DNA from 3 places in the Streptomyces sp. NPDC031121 genome. Region 2 is predicted to be linked to each of the others. Evidence: riboswitches for the same ligand, from Rfam matches in the RefSeq annotation. Region 2 holds a riboswitch; each other region holds the start of a gene.

Region 1 (3,216 bases), 240 kb from region 2:
CCGCCGCGCCTTCGAACGCGCCCGCACCGACGCGCGCGAGGGGGACCCCCGGGGCGGCTTCCGCTGCTGCTGAGGGCTGCCGCACCGGCGCATGGACAGGGGCCCCGCCATCCGGCGGGGCCCCTGCGCCTCAGACGGCCTCAGCGCACCCAGTTCTTGAGCGGCTCGGTCTGCAAGGTGATGCCGACGGGCTCGGGCAGAGCGATGTCCGATCCGTACGGTACGACGTGAACGCTCTCGTACCGGCGGCCGTTCGGCTGGCTGTAGACGGACACCTCGCACTTGGCCCTGTCGATGAGCAGGTAGACAGGGATGCCCGTCTCCGCATAGGCCCGGGGCTTCTCGACATGGTCACGACGATGCGTGTCCGAATCCCAGGACGTCACCTCGACGGCCATCAGGATCGGTTCGGGGTCGGCCCAGTCACCCTGCCCTACAAAAGCGTCCTCGTGTGCGAGTACGGCGTCCGGGATCGCCCGCCCCGTCCGGTACTCCTGCGCCTTGATCCCAACGCCTTGGTGCAGCCAGAGTTCGGACTGGTGCTGGATACAGATCCGCGTGAGCCACTGGATGATGCGCCCGTGGTCCCCGTCCGGCATGGCCTTGCTCCTGATGACACCGTCGATGAATTCCAGCCGCAGCCCCTCGATCTCCCGGGCGCCTATGCGCGCGAGGGCCTCGAATTCGTCGGACAGCATGTGGGGCCGGTCGGTCATCACGGTCACGCCTCGCTCGCCTTCCTCGATGGTGCTGTTCTCCTGACGATAGCGCCGGCCACCCGCCCGCGTCCGGCACACCCGGCGGCCCGGACTTCGACAGTCGGCGTTGCGGGGCGCCCGGTGGATCTCACCTACCGACTGGAGCTGTGAGGCCACGCTCAGCGAAGGCGGACACAACATCTAGGGGGTCCCGCAGAGAGCGCCCACCACATGTATGCTCATCCTCGCTGTCGCCGCAGGGGAATCCGGTGGGAATCCGGAACTGTCCCGCAACGGTATGAAGTACACCCATCGGTGTCACCGAAGTCCGACGACCTGCCGACAGTGCGCCCGGCTCGACCGAACCGGGTGCCGACCACGTCCGGGCCTCGCGGTAGGGCCTGCGGACGACGCGCGGTGCCGCCCCTTGCCGGGCCCTGCCCGCGCGCGCCCGCTCGCGCCCGCACCGCCGGTGTCCCGGAGCCGAGCGAGGGAGAGCTCCCCCCGTGACCATCGCGCCTTCCGCACCGCGCGCCGAGTCCGACCCGTCCGACCACGGAGCTGAGGCCGGGGGCCCCGGGGCCGCGCTGCTGCGCACCCTCACCGAGCTGACCGCCGACCTTGCCGACACCGACCCGGGCCGTGTCGCCGCCGCCGCGCTCCGCGGCCGCAGCGCCGCCGCCGACGAGGCCGAGCTGCGCGGGCTGGCCACCGAGGCCGCCGCCGGCCTGATCTCGGAGGACCCGGCGTACTCCCGGCTCGCCGCCCGGCTGCTGACGGTCGCCGTCGCCGAGGAGGCCGCGAGCCAGGGCTCGACGTCCTTCTCCGCCTCCGTCGAGGTCGGCCACCGCGAGGGCCTGATCGCCGACCGCACCGCCGAGTTCGTCCGCCTGCACGCGGCCCGCCTCGACGCGCTCGTCGAGCACACCCTCGCCGAGGGCGCCGACGACCGCTTCGGCTTCTTCGGCCTGCGCACCCTGCACAGCCGCTACCTGCTGCGCCACCCGATCACCCGCCGGGTCATCGAGACCCCGCAGCACTTCATGCTGCGCGTCGCCTGCGGCCTCGCCGCTGACGACAGCGCCGCCGCCGTCGAGGAAGTCGCCTCCCTGTACCGGCTGATGAGCCGCCTGGACTACCTGCCGTCCTCCCCCACGCTCTTCAACTCCGGCACCCGGCACCCGCAGATGTCCTCCTGCTACCTGCTGGACTCCCCGCTGGACGAGCTCGACTCGATCTACGACCGCTACCACCAGGTGGCGCGCCTGTCGAAGCACGCCGGCGGCATCGGCCTGTCGTACTCGCGCATCCGCGCCCGCGGCTCCCTGATCCGCGGCACCAACGGCCACTCCAACGGCATCGTCCCGTTCCTGAAGACCCTCGACGCCTCCGTCGCCGCCGTGAACCAGGGCGGCCGCCGCAAGGGCGCCGCCGCCGTCTACCTGGAGACCTGGCACGCGGACATCGAGGAGTTCCTGGAGCTGCGCGACAACACCGGCGAGGACGCCCGCCGCACGCACAACCTGAACCTCGCGCACTGGATCCCCGACGAGTTCATGCGCCGCGTGAACGCCGACGGCGAGTGGTCGCTGTTCTCCCCGTCCGACGTCCCCGAGCTGGTCGACCTGTACGGCGAGGAGTTCGACGCCGCCTACACCAAGGCCGAGCAGGCCGGGCTCGCCAAGAAGACCATGCCCGCCCGCGAGCTGTACGGCCGCATGATGCGCACCCTCGCGCAGACCGGCCAGGGCTGGATGACCTTCAAGGACGCCTCCAACCGGACCGCGAACCAGACCGCGCTGCCCGGCACCGTCGTCCACTCCTCCAACCTGTGCACCGAGATCATCGAGGTGACCAACGACGGCGAGACCGCCGTCTGCAACCTCGGCTCGGTCAACCTCGGCGCGTTCGTGCTCACCGAGACGGGCGAGATGGACTGGGAGCGCCTGGACGAGACCGTCCGCACGGCCGTGACCTTCCTCGACCGCGTCGTGGACATCAACTTCTACCCGACCGAGCAGGCCGGCCGCTCCAACGCCAAGTGGCGGCCCGTGGGCCTGGGCGCGATGGGCCTGCAGGACGTCTTCTTCAAGCTGCGCCTGCCCTTCGACTCCGCCGAGGCCAAGGCCCTGTCCACGAAGATCGCCGAGCGCATCATGCTCGCGGCGTACGAGGCCTCCGCCGACCTCGCCGAGAAGCACGGCCCCGTCCCGGCGTGGGCGGAGACCCGTACGGCGCAGGGCGTGCTGCACCCCGACCACTACGACACGGAGCGGTCCTGGCCGGAGCGCTGGGAGGCGCTGCGCGCCCGGATCGCCGAGACCGGCATGCGCAACTCGCTGCTGCTGGCCATTGCGCCGACGGCGACGATCGCGTCGATCGCGGGCGTGTACGAGTGCATCGAGCCGCAGGTGTCCAACCTGTTCAAGCGCGAGACGCTGTCGGGCGAGTTCCTCCAGGTCAACGCCTACCTGGTCGAGGACCTGAAGAAGCTCGGGGTGTGGGACGCGCAGACCCG
Region 2 (3,216 bases):
AAGGGGCTCGCCATGACCGGCGACTTCGAGGGGTACGTGACCTTCGGCGCCGCCTTCGACAGCAGGCCCTCGTACAAGGCGTTCACGCTCCGCTCGCCCGACCGGTTCGTGGTCGACATCGCGCACCGGAACGTGTGCTGCGGCTGATCGGCAACGGCCCGCCCGCCGCTACCGGTGTTCCGGGTTGGGGAAGTCGAAGCGGCAGCCGGCGTCCCACTGCGAGCGCTGGTTGCCGTGGGCCGGGATGCCGCCGGAGCGCTTGAGCAGCGCCGCGAGGTGCATGAGGTTCCACGACATGAAGGCGGTGTTGCGGTTGGTGAAGTCGTTCTCGGGGCCGCCCGATCCCGGATCGAGGTACGAGGGACCGGGCCCGGCCTCGCCGATCCAGCCGGCGTCGGCCTGCGGCGGGACCGCGTAGCCGAGGTGCTGGAGGCTGTAGAGGATGTTCATGGCGCAGTGCTTGACGCCGTCCTCGTTGCCGGTGACGAGCGCCCCGCCGACCCGGCCGTAGTAGGCGTACTGGCCGTGCTCGTTCAGCAGGGAGGAGCAGGCGTAGAGGCGCTCGATGACCTGCTTCATGACGGAGCTGTTGTCGCCGAGCCAGATCGGCCCGCACAGCACGAGGATGTCCGCGTCCATGACCCGGCTGTACAGGACGGGCCACTGGTCCGTCTCCCAGCCGTGCTCGGTCATGTCCGGCCAGACGCCGGTGGCGATGTCGTGGTCGACGGCGCGGACGACCGAGGTGCGGGCGCCGGCCGACTCCATGACGGCGCGGCTTCGGTCGATGAGCCCCTCGGTGTTGCTGGTCTCCGGCGAGCGCTTGAGCGTGCAGTTGACGAAGAGGGCGGTGAGGTCGGAGTAGTCGTACGGGTGCGCGGTGTCGGTTTCGGCGGCCACGGCACCACCCTGCGCCGCCCCTGGGCGGCCCGCCAGCGGACGGCGGCCGTCCGGGGGCGGCGCGCTCCCCGGGGTCGGCGCCGGGCCCGTTCCGCGGCTTCGGCGCACGCCGGTGGGAGCACGGGGGCGGAATCGCGCCGGGCCGCGCGCCGGTGCCCGCCCGGCAGCCCGAACGGCCGCCGGCGGGGGCGGAATCACAAGGCGGAACGGCCGCTGCTCCCCCTCCCGGAGAGCGCGTACGCCGGGCGCGGCCCGGGAAGCGGAATCCGGCTCGGGCGTGCCCTCGCCCACACCGGCTTGTTCCGGGTCCGTGCGGGCCATTAGGGTCAGCGGGCCTTGGTGTTCGGGAAACCGGTGGAAGACCGGTGCGGCCCTCGCCACTGTGAACGGGAAGTCCGGCTCCACTCCTGCGGGAAGCCACTGGGCGGCGCGGGGTGATCCGCACCGCCCGGGAAGGCGGAGCCAGGGCGGCAGCACCCGTGAGCCAGGAGACCGGCCGGGGCGCGTTGTCCATCCACGAGGTGCTGGAGAGGTCTCCCCACACATGCACATAGCCGAGGGGTTTCTGCCCCCGTTGCACGCGGCCGCCTGGGGCGCCGCGTCCGCTCCGTTCGTCGTCCACGGCGTCCGCGCACTCACCCGCGAGGTGAAGGAGAACCCCGAGAGCACCCTGCTCCTCGGGGCGTCCGGAGCCTTCACGTTCGTCCTTTCCGCCCTGAAGATCCCCTCCGTGACGGGCAGTTGCTCGCACCCGACGGGGACCGGGCTCGGCGCGATCCTGTTCCGGCCGCCGATCATGGCGGTGCTCGGCACCATCACCCTGCTCTTCCAGGCCCTGCTGCTCGCGCACGGCGGCCTGACCACCCTCGGTGCCAACGTCTTCTCCATGGCGATCGCCGGCCCGTGGGCCGGGTTCGGGGTCTACCTGCTGCTCCGGCGGTTCGGCGCCCCGCTCATGGTGGCCGTGTTCTTCGGCGCCTTCTCCGCGGACCTGGTCACCTACTGCGTCACCTCCGTGCAGCTGGCGCTCGCCTTCCCCGACCCGGGCAGCGGCATCGCCGGCGCCCTCGCGAAGTTCGGCGGCATCTTCGCCGTCACCCAGATCCCGCTGGCCGTCAGCGAGGGCCTGCTGACGGTCCTGGTGATGCGGCTGCTGATGCAGTCCAGCAAGTCCGACCTGGTCCGGCTGGGCGTCGCCAAGCTCGCCGGCCGCTCCGACCGGAAGGCGGCGGCGTGATGGGCATGAGCCGGAACGCGAAGATCAACACCCTGCTGCTGCTCGTGGTCGCCGCCCTCGCGGTGCTCCCCCTCGCGCTGGGGCTCGGCGACGGCAGGGAGGAGCCGTTCACCGGCGCCGACGGCCAGGCCGAAGCGGCGATCACCGAGCTCAAGCCGGACTACGAGCCGTGGTTCACCCCGCTGTACGAGCCGCCGTCCGGCGAGGTCGAGTCCGCCCTGTTCTCCCTCCAGGCGGCCCTCGGCGCAGGCGTCCTCGCCTACTACTTCGGAGTGCGCAGGGGCCGCCGCCAGGGCGCCGCGGCGGCCGCCGTGTCCGCCGCGCCGGGCGACACCCGCGCGGAGGGCTAGCCGGTGCTGCCGATCGACGTGGCTGCGCACGGCAGCCGCTGGCGCGGCCGGCACCCTCTGGAGAAGGCCCTGCTGGGACTCGGGCTGACGGTCACCGCGGTGTGCCTTCCGCCCTGGCCCGGCGGGCCCCTGGTCGCCGCGGCGACCCTCGCCGTCCTGCTCGGGCCGGCGGGGGTCGCCGGGCGGCAGCTGTGGCGGGCCTTCCGGATCCCGCTGGGCTTCTGCTTCACCGGTGCGCTGCCGCTGCTCGTCGCGGTCGGCGGCGCCGCCGGACCGGTTTCGCTGGCCCCGGACGGGCCGCGGCACGCGGGCGAGCTGCTGCTGCGCACGTCCGCCGCGTCCCTGGGCGTCCTGCTGTTCGCGTTCACCACCCCGGTCTCGGACGTGCTGCCCAGGCTGGTCCGCGCCGGGGTGCCGGCCCCCGTGGTCGACGTGGCGCTCGTGATGTACCGCATCGGGTTCCTGCTGCTGGACTCGCTCGCGCAGGTCAGGCGGGCCCAGGCGGCCCGGCTGGGGGCCGCGGACCGGGCGGCGGTGTGGCGGTCGCTGGCCGGGCTCGCCGCGACCTCGTTCGTCCGGGCCTTCGACCGGGCGGCGCGGCTCCAGTCCGGCCTCGCCGGCCGCGGGTACGACGGGGCGCTGCGCGTGCTGGTGCCCGAGGCCGCCCTGTCGCGGCGCTTCCTCGCGGCCTCAGGAGCGCTCATCGCGGGCCTGGTCGCGCTGACCTAC
Region 3 (3,216 bases), on a different contig from region 2:
CCGGAGATCCGCAACGACGTGCCCGCCCTCCAGCTCCAGGCCGCCGGCGACACCCGCACCCCGTACGAGGGCGGGCTGGGCATGCACCGCAGGATGCGCGGCTCCCGTCTGGTGACCGTCCCCGTCCGCACGCACGGGATCCTCGGCTCGCCGCACGGCCCGTGCGCCCGTCAGGCGGCGAACGACTACCTGCGGGACGGCATACTGCCCGCCCGCGACACGGAGTGCGCCCCCTGACCGGCGCGCCGGGGGCCGGTCCGGCTCCCCGGCGGCTCAGCGTGCGGGGAGCGCGCCGGGGGCCGCCGGGGGCCGGGCGGGCGGCAGGGCGGGCCGCAGCCCGTAGAGCCGCTCGCGCAGGGCGAAGAGGTCCCGGATCTTGCCGACCTGGGCCAGGCGGGCGAGGAGGGTGTCGATGCGGCGGTCGTCGCCGCGGTGCGCCGCCTGGAGGATCTCCTCGATGAGGCGGGCCGCTTGCAGGGCACGGTGCTCGCTGTCCACGGCAGGCCCCTACCCACGGAACGCCCCGCCTAGTGCTGTGACCAGGAAGACCTGCCGCCGGTACCGGAGGGCCGTCAGTGGCGGATGATGTTCTCCGCCTGAAGGCCCCGGTCCGACTGGGTGATGTCGAAGCTGACCTGCTCGCCCTCCATGAGCTCGCGGTAGCCGTTTCCGGCGATTCCCGAGTAGTGGGCGAAGACGTCCGGTCCTCCCCCGTCCTGGGCGATGAAGCCGAACCCCTTCTCCGCGCTGAACCACTTGACCGTGCCCTTGGCCATCTTGCCTCCTGCTGCGAACTGCGGGCGGCCGCCCTGCTCCGGGCGGCGACCCCCAGACCTACCGCGCACGGCGCCCGCGGCGCGGCTGCCACACCGACAGGTCACACGCTCCGGGCGTCCTTTCGGGGGGCGGGCGCGCCGTCCGAGGGGGAGGCGGACGGGGTGGGGAGCCGCGCCTCCCGAGGGGCGGGGGCGGGCGCCGCCGGGTGAGGACTTCGTGCAGCGGCTTGCCGCGGTCGGGGTGCCGCTGGTAACGGGCGGGCCCGTCGGCGCGGGTTGCGGCGCAGCGGCGCACGTCCCCGGCGCGAGCCCCGGCATGTGCGCCCTTCACGCCCAAGTGACCGGAATGTAATATCTCCAGGTCATCGCCGCGACGGGAGACAGGAAGCCGGTGCAAGTCCGGCACGGTCCCGCCACTGTGACCGGGGAGCAGCCCCTCAGAAGCCACTGCGCGCACGGCGTGGGAAGGCGGGGGGAACGCCGATCCGGGAGTCAGGAAACTGGCCTGTCGCGGGCCCGTTCCGAGGAGCGCGGACTCCCCAGGAGGCTCTACGTGTACGTCGGCATGCCCGGCTCCCTGCAACTCCCCCCGTCCCGCCGCCCGTCGCACCGCCGCGCCCTGCGCGCGGCCGCGGCCGCCGCCCTGGTCCCGGTGCTGGCCGCCGGCTGCGGCGGCGGCACCGATCCGGCCGGGGAGGACGGCAGGCCCGCGGCCGCTCCGGCGGCGGGCTTCCCGCTCACCGTCGACAACTGCGGCACCCGCACCACCTACGACAGGCCGCCCGCCCGGGCGGTCACCATCCACCAGCACCCGGCCGAGCTGATGCTGGCGCTCGGACTGAAGGACCGCATGGCGGGCACCGCCTTCCCCGACTCGCCCGTCCTGCCGCAGCACGAGCAGGACTTCAAGGGCATCAAGCAGCTCGCGGCGAAGGAGCCCTCCTTCGAGACCGTCGTCAACGCCGAGCCCGACTTCGTGTACGGCGGCTACGGCAGCGCCTTCGCGGAGAAGGAGGGACGGTCGCGCAAGGCGTTCGCGGACGCCGGCATCGACACCTACCTCAACCGCGAGTACTGCGGGAAGAAGCAGGTGTCCATGGAGGACGCCTACGAGGAGATCCGCACCATCGGCGGCATCTTCGGCGTCAGGGACCGGGCCGACGCCCTGGTCGCCGACCTGCGGGCCCGCATCGAGAAGACCGGCAAGGCCGTGGAGGGCGCCCCCGCCGTGCCCGTGTTCGTCTACGACAGCGGCGACAAGGCGGCGTTCACCGCCGGCGGCAAGAGCCTCGGCACCGAGATCATCAGGCTGGCCGGCGGGCGCAACGTCTTCGACGACCTCGGCGAGGTCTTCGGCGACGTCTCCTGGGAGCAGGTCGTCGAGCGCAGGCCCGAGGTCATCGCCATCTACGACTACGCCGGCGCCGGCAGCGTGCAGCAGAAGAAGGACTTCCTGCTCTCCCAGCCCGCCCTCGCCGACGTTCCCGCGATCAGGAACAAGCGCTTCGTGGTGGTGCCGCTGACCGCCACCCTCGTCGGCGTGCGCCCGCCGTACGCGGTCGAGGACCTGGCCCGCGGCCTGCACCCCGAGCGCTTCCGGTGACGGCCGCCGCCGCGGCCCGGCCGCGGGAGGAAGCCCCGGCCGGCCGGGCCGGGGAGGACGGCCGCGCCCCGGCCCGGCGCACCGGCCGGGCCCGGTTCCCGCTCGTCCTCGCGGGCCTGGGCGTCCTGCTGCTCCTGTCCGTGACCGCCGGACTCGCCATCGGCTCGGTGCACGTGCCGCCCGGCGAGGTCTGGGGCATCGTCGGCCACGCCCTCGGCGCCGACCGGTCCGAGCCGGCGTGGTCGCGGGCCCGCGAGCACATCGTGCTGGACGTGCGCGCGCCGCGCGTCCTGCTCGGCGCCGTCACCGGGGCCGGGCTCGCGGTGGTGGGCACCGCGATGCAGGCCCTCGTACGGAACCCGCTCGCGGAGCCGTACCTGCTGGGCGTGTCCTCCGGGGCCTCCCTCGGCGCGGTCGCCGTGATCGTCTTCGGGTTCACGCTGTTCGGCGCGGTGTCGCTGTCGCTGGCCGCCTTCGCCGGCGCGCTCGTGACGCTGCTGCTCGTCTACACCACGGCGCGCGCCGGGGGCCGGATCACGCCGGTGCGCCTGGTGCTCTCCGGTGTGGCCTTCGCGTCGGTGCTCACCGCGGTGATGGACCTGCTGCTGCTGACCGCCGGCCGCGGCAACGAGGCCCGCACGGTCCTGGCCTGGACGCTGGGCGGACTCGGCGGCGTGCAGTGGAGCACCCTGTGGCTGCCCGCCGCCGCACTGCTGCTCGGCACCGCCGTACTCCTCGTCCAGGCCAGGCCGCTGAACCTGCTGCTGACCGGCGAGGAGCCGGCGACCACCATGGGGCTGGACGTGGCCCGCTTCCGGGCCCGCATGTTCGTCCTGC

What was found. A riboswitch is a leader RNA that binds a small molecule or an ion and turns the genes downstream of it on or off. The one in region 2 is predicted to bind cobalamin.
Region 1: another riboswitch for cobalamin. It lies ahead of ACZ462_RS02020 (ribonucleoside-diphosphate reductase subunit alpha); the one in region 2 lies ahead of ACZ462_RS03075 (energy-coupling factor ABC transporter permease).
Region 3: another riboswitch for cobalamin. It lies ahead of ACZ462_RS24845 (ABC transporter substrate-binding protein); the one in region 2 lies ahead of ACZ462_RS03075 (energy-coupling factor ABC transporter permease).

What each region holds. Positions count from the first base shown of each region.
Region 1 is NZ_JBVIGV010000001.1:422,743-425,958, reverse strand. Features, by position in the region: gene ACZ462_RS02030 (YbdD/YjiX family protein) at 1-73, shown strand, start outside; gene ACZ462_RS02025 (Uma2 family endonuclease) at 141-725, opposite strand; cobalamin riboswitch at 934-1,056, shown strand; gene ACZ462_RS02020 (ribonucleoside-diphosphate reductase subunit alpha) at 1,205-3,216, shown strand, end outside.
Region 2 is NZ_JBVIGV010000001.1:667,580-670,795, reverse strand. Features, by position in the region: gene ACZ462_RS03085 (AMIN-like domain-containing (lipo)protein) at 1-147, shown strand, start outside; gene ACZ462_RS03080 (flavodoxin family protein) at 169-900, opposite strand; cobalamin riboswitch at 1,221-1,415, shown strand; gene ACZ462_RS03075 (energy-coupling factor ABC transporter permease) at 1,445-2,137, shown strand; gene ACZ462_RS03070 (energy-coupling factor ABC transporter substrate-binding protein) at 2,143-2,487, shown strand; gene cbiQ (cobalt ECF transporter T component CbiQ) at 2,491-3,216, shown strand, end outside.
Region 3 is NZ_JBVIGV010000013.1:211,211-214,426, forward strand. Features, by position in the region: gene ACZ462_RS24830 (alpha/beta hydrolase) at 1-237, shown strand, start outside; gene ACZ462_RS24835 (hypothetical protein) at 274-498, opposite strand; gene ACZ462_RS24840 (cold-shock protein) at 573-776, opposite strand; cobalamin riboswitch at 1,122-1,299, shown strand; gene ACZ462_RS24845 (ABC transporter substrate-binding protein) at 1,330-2,379, shown strand; gene ACZ462_RS24850 (FecCD family ABC transporter permease) at 2,376-3,216, shown strand, end outside.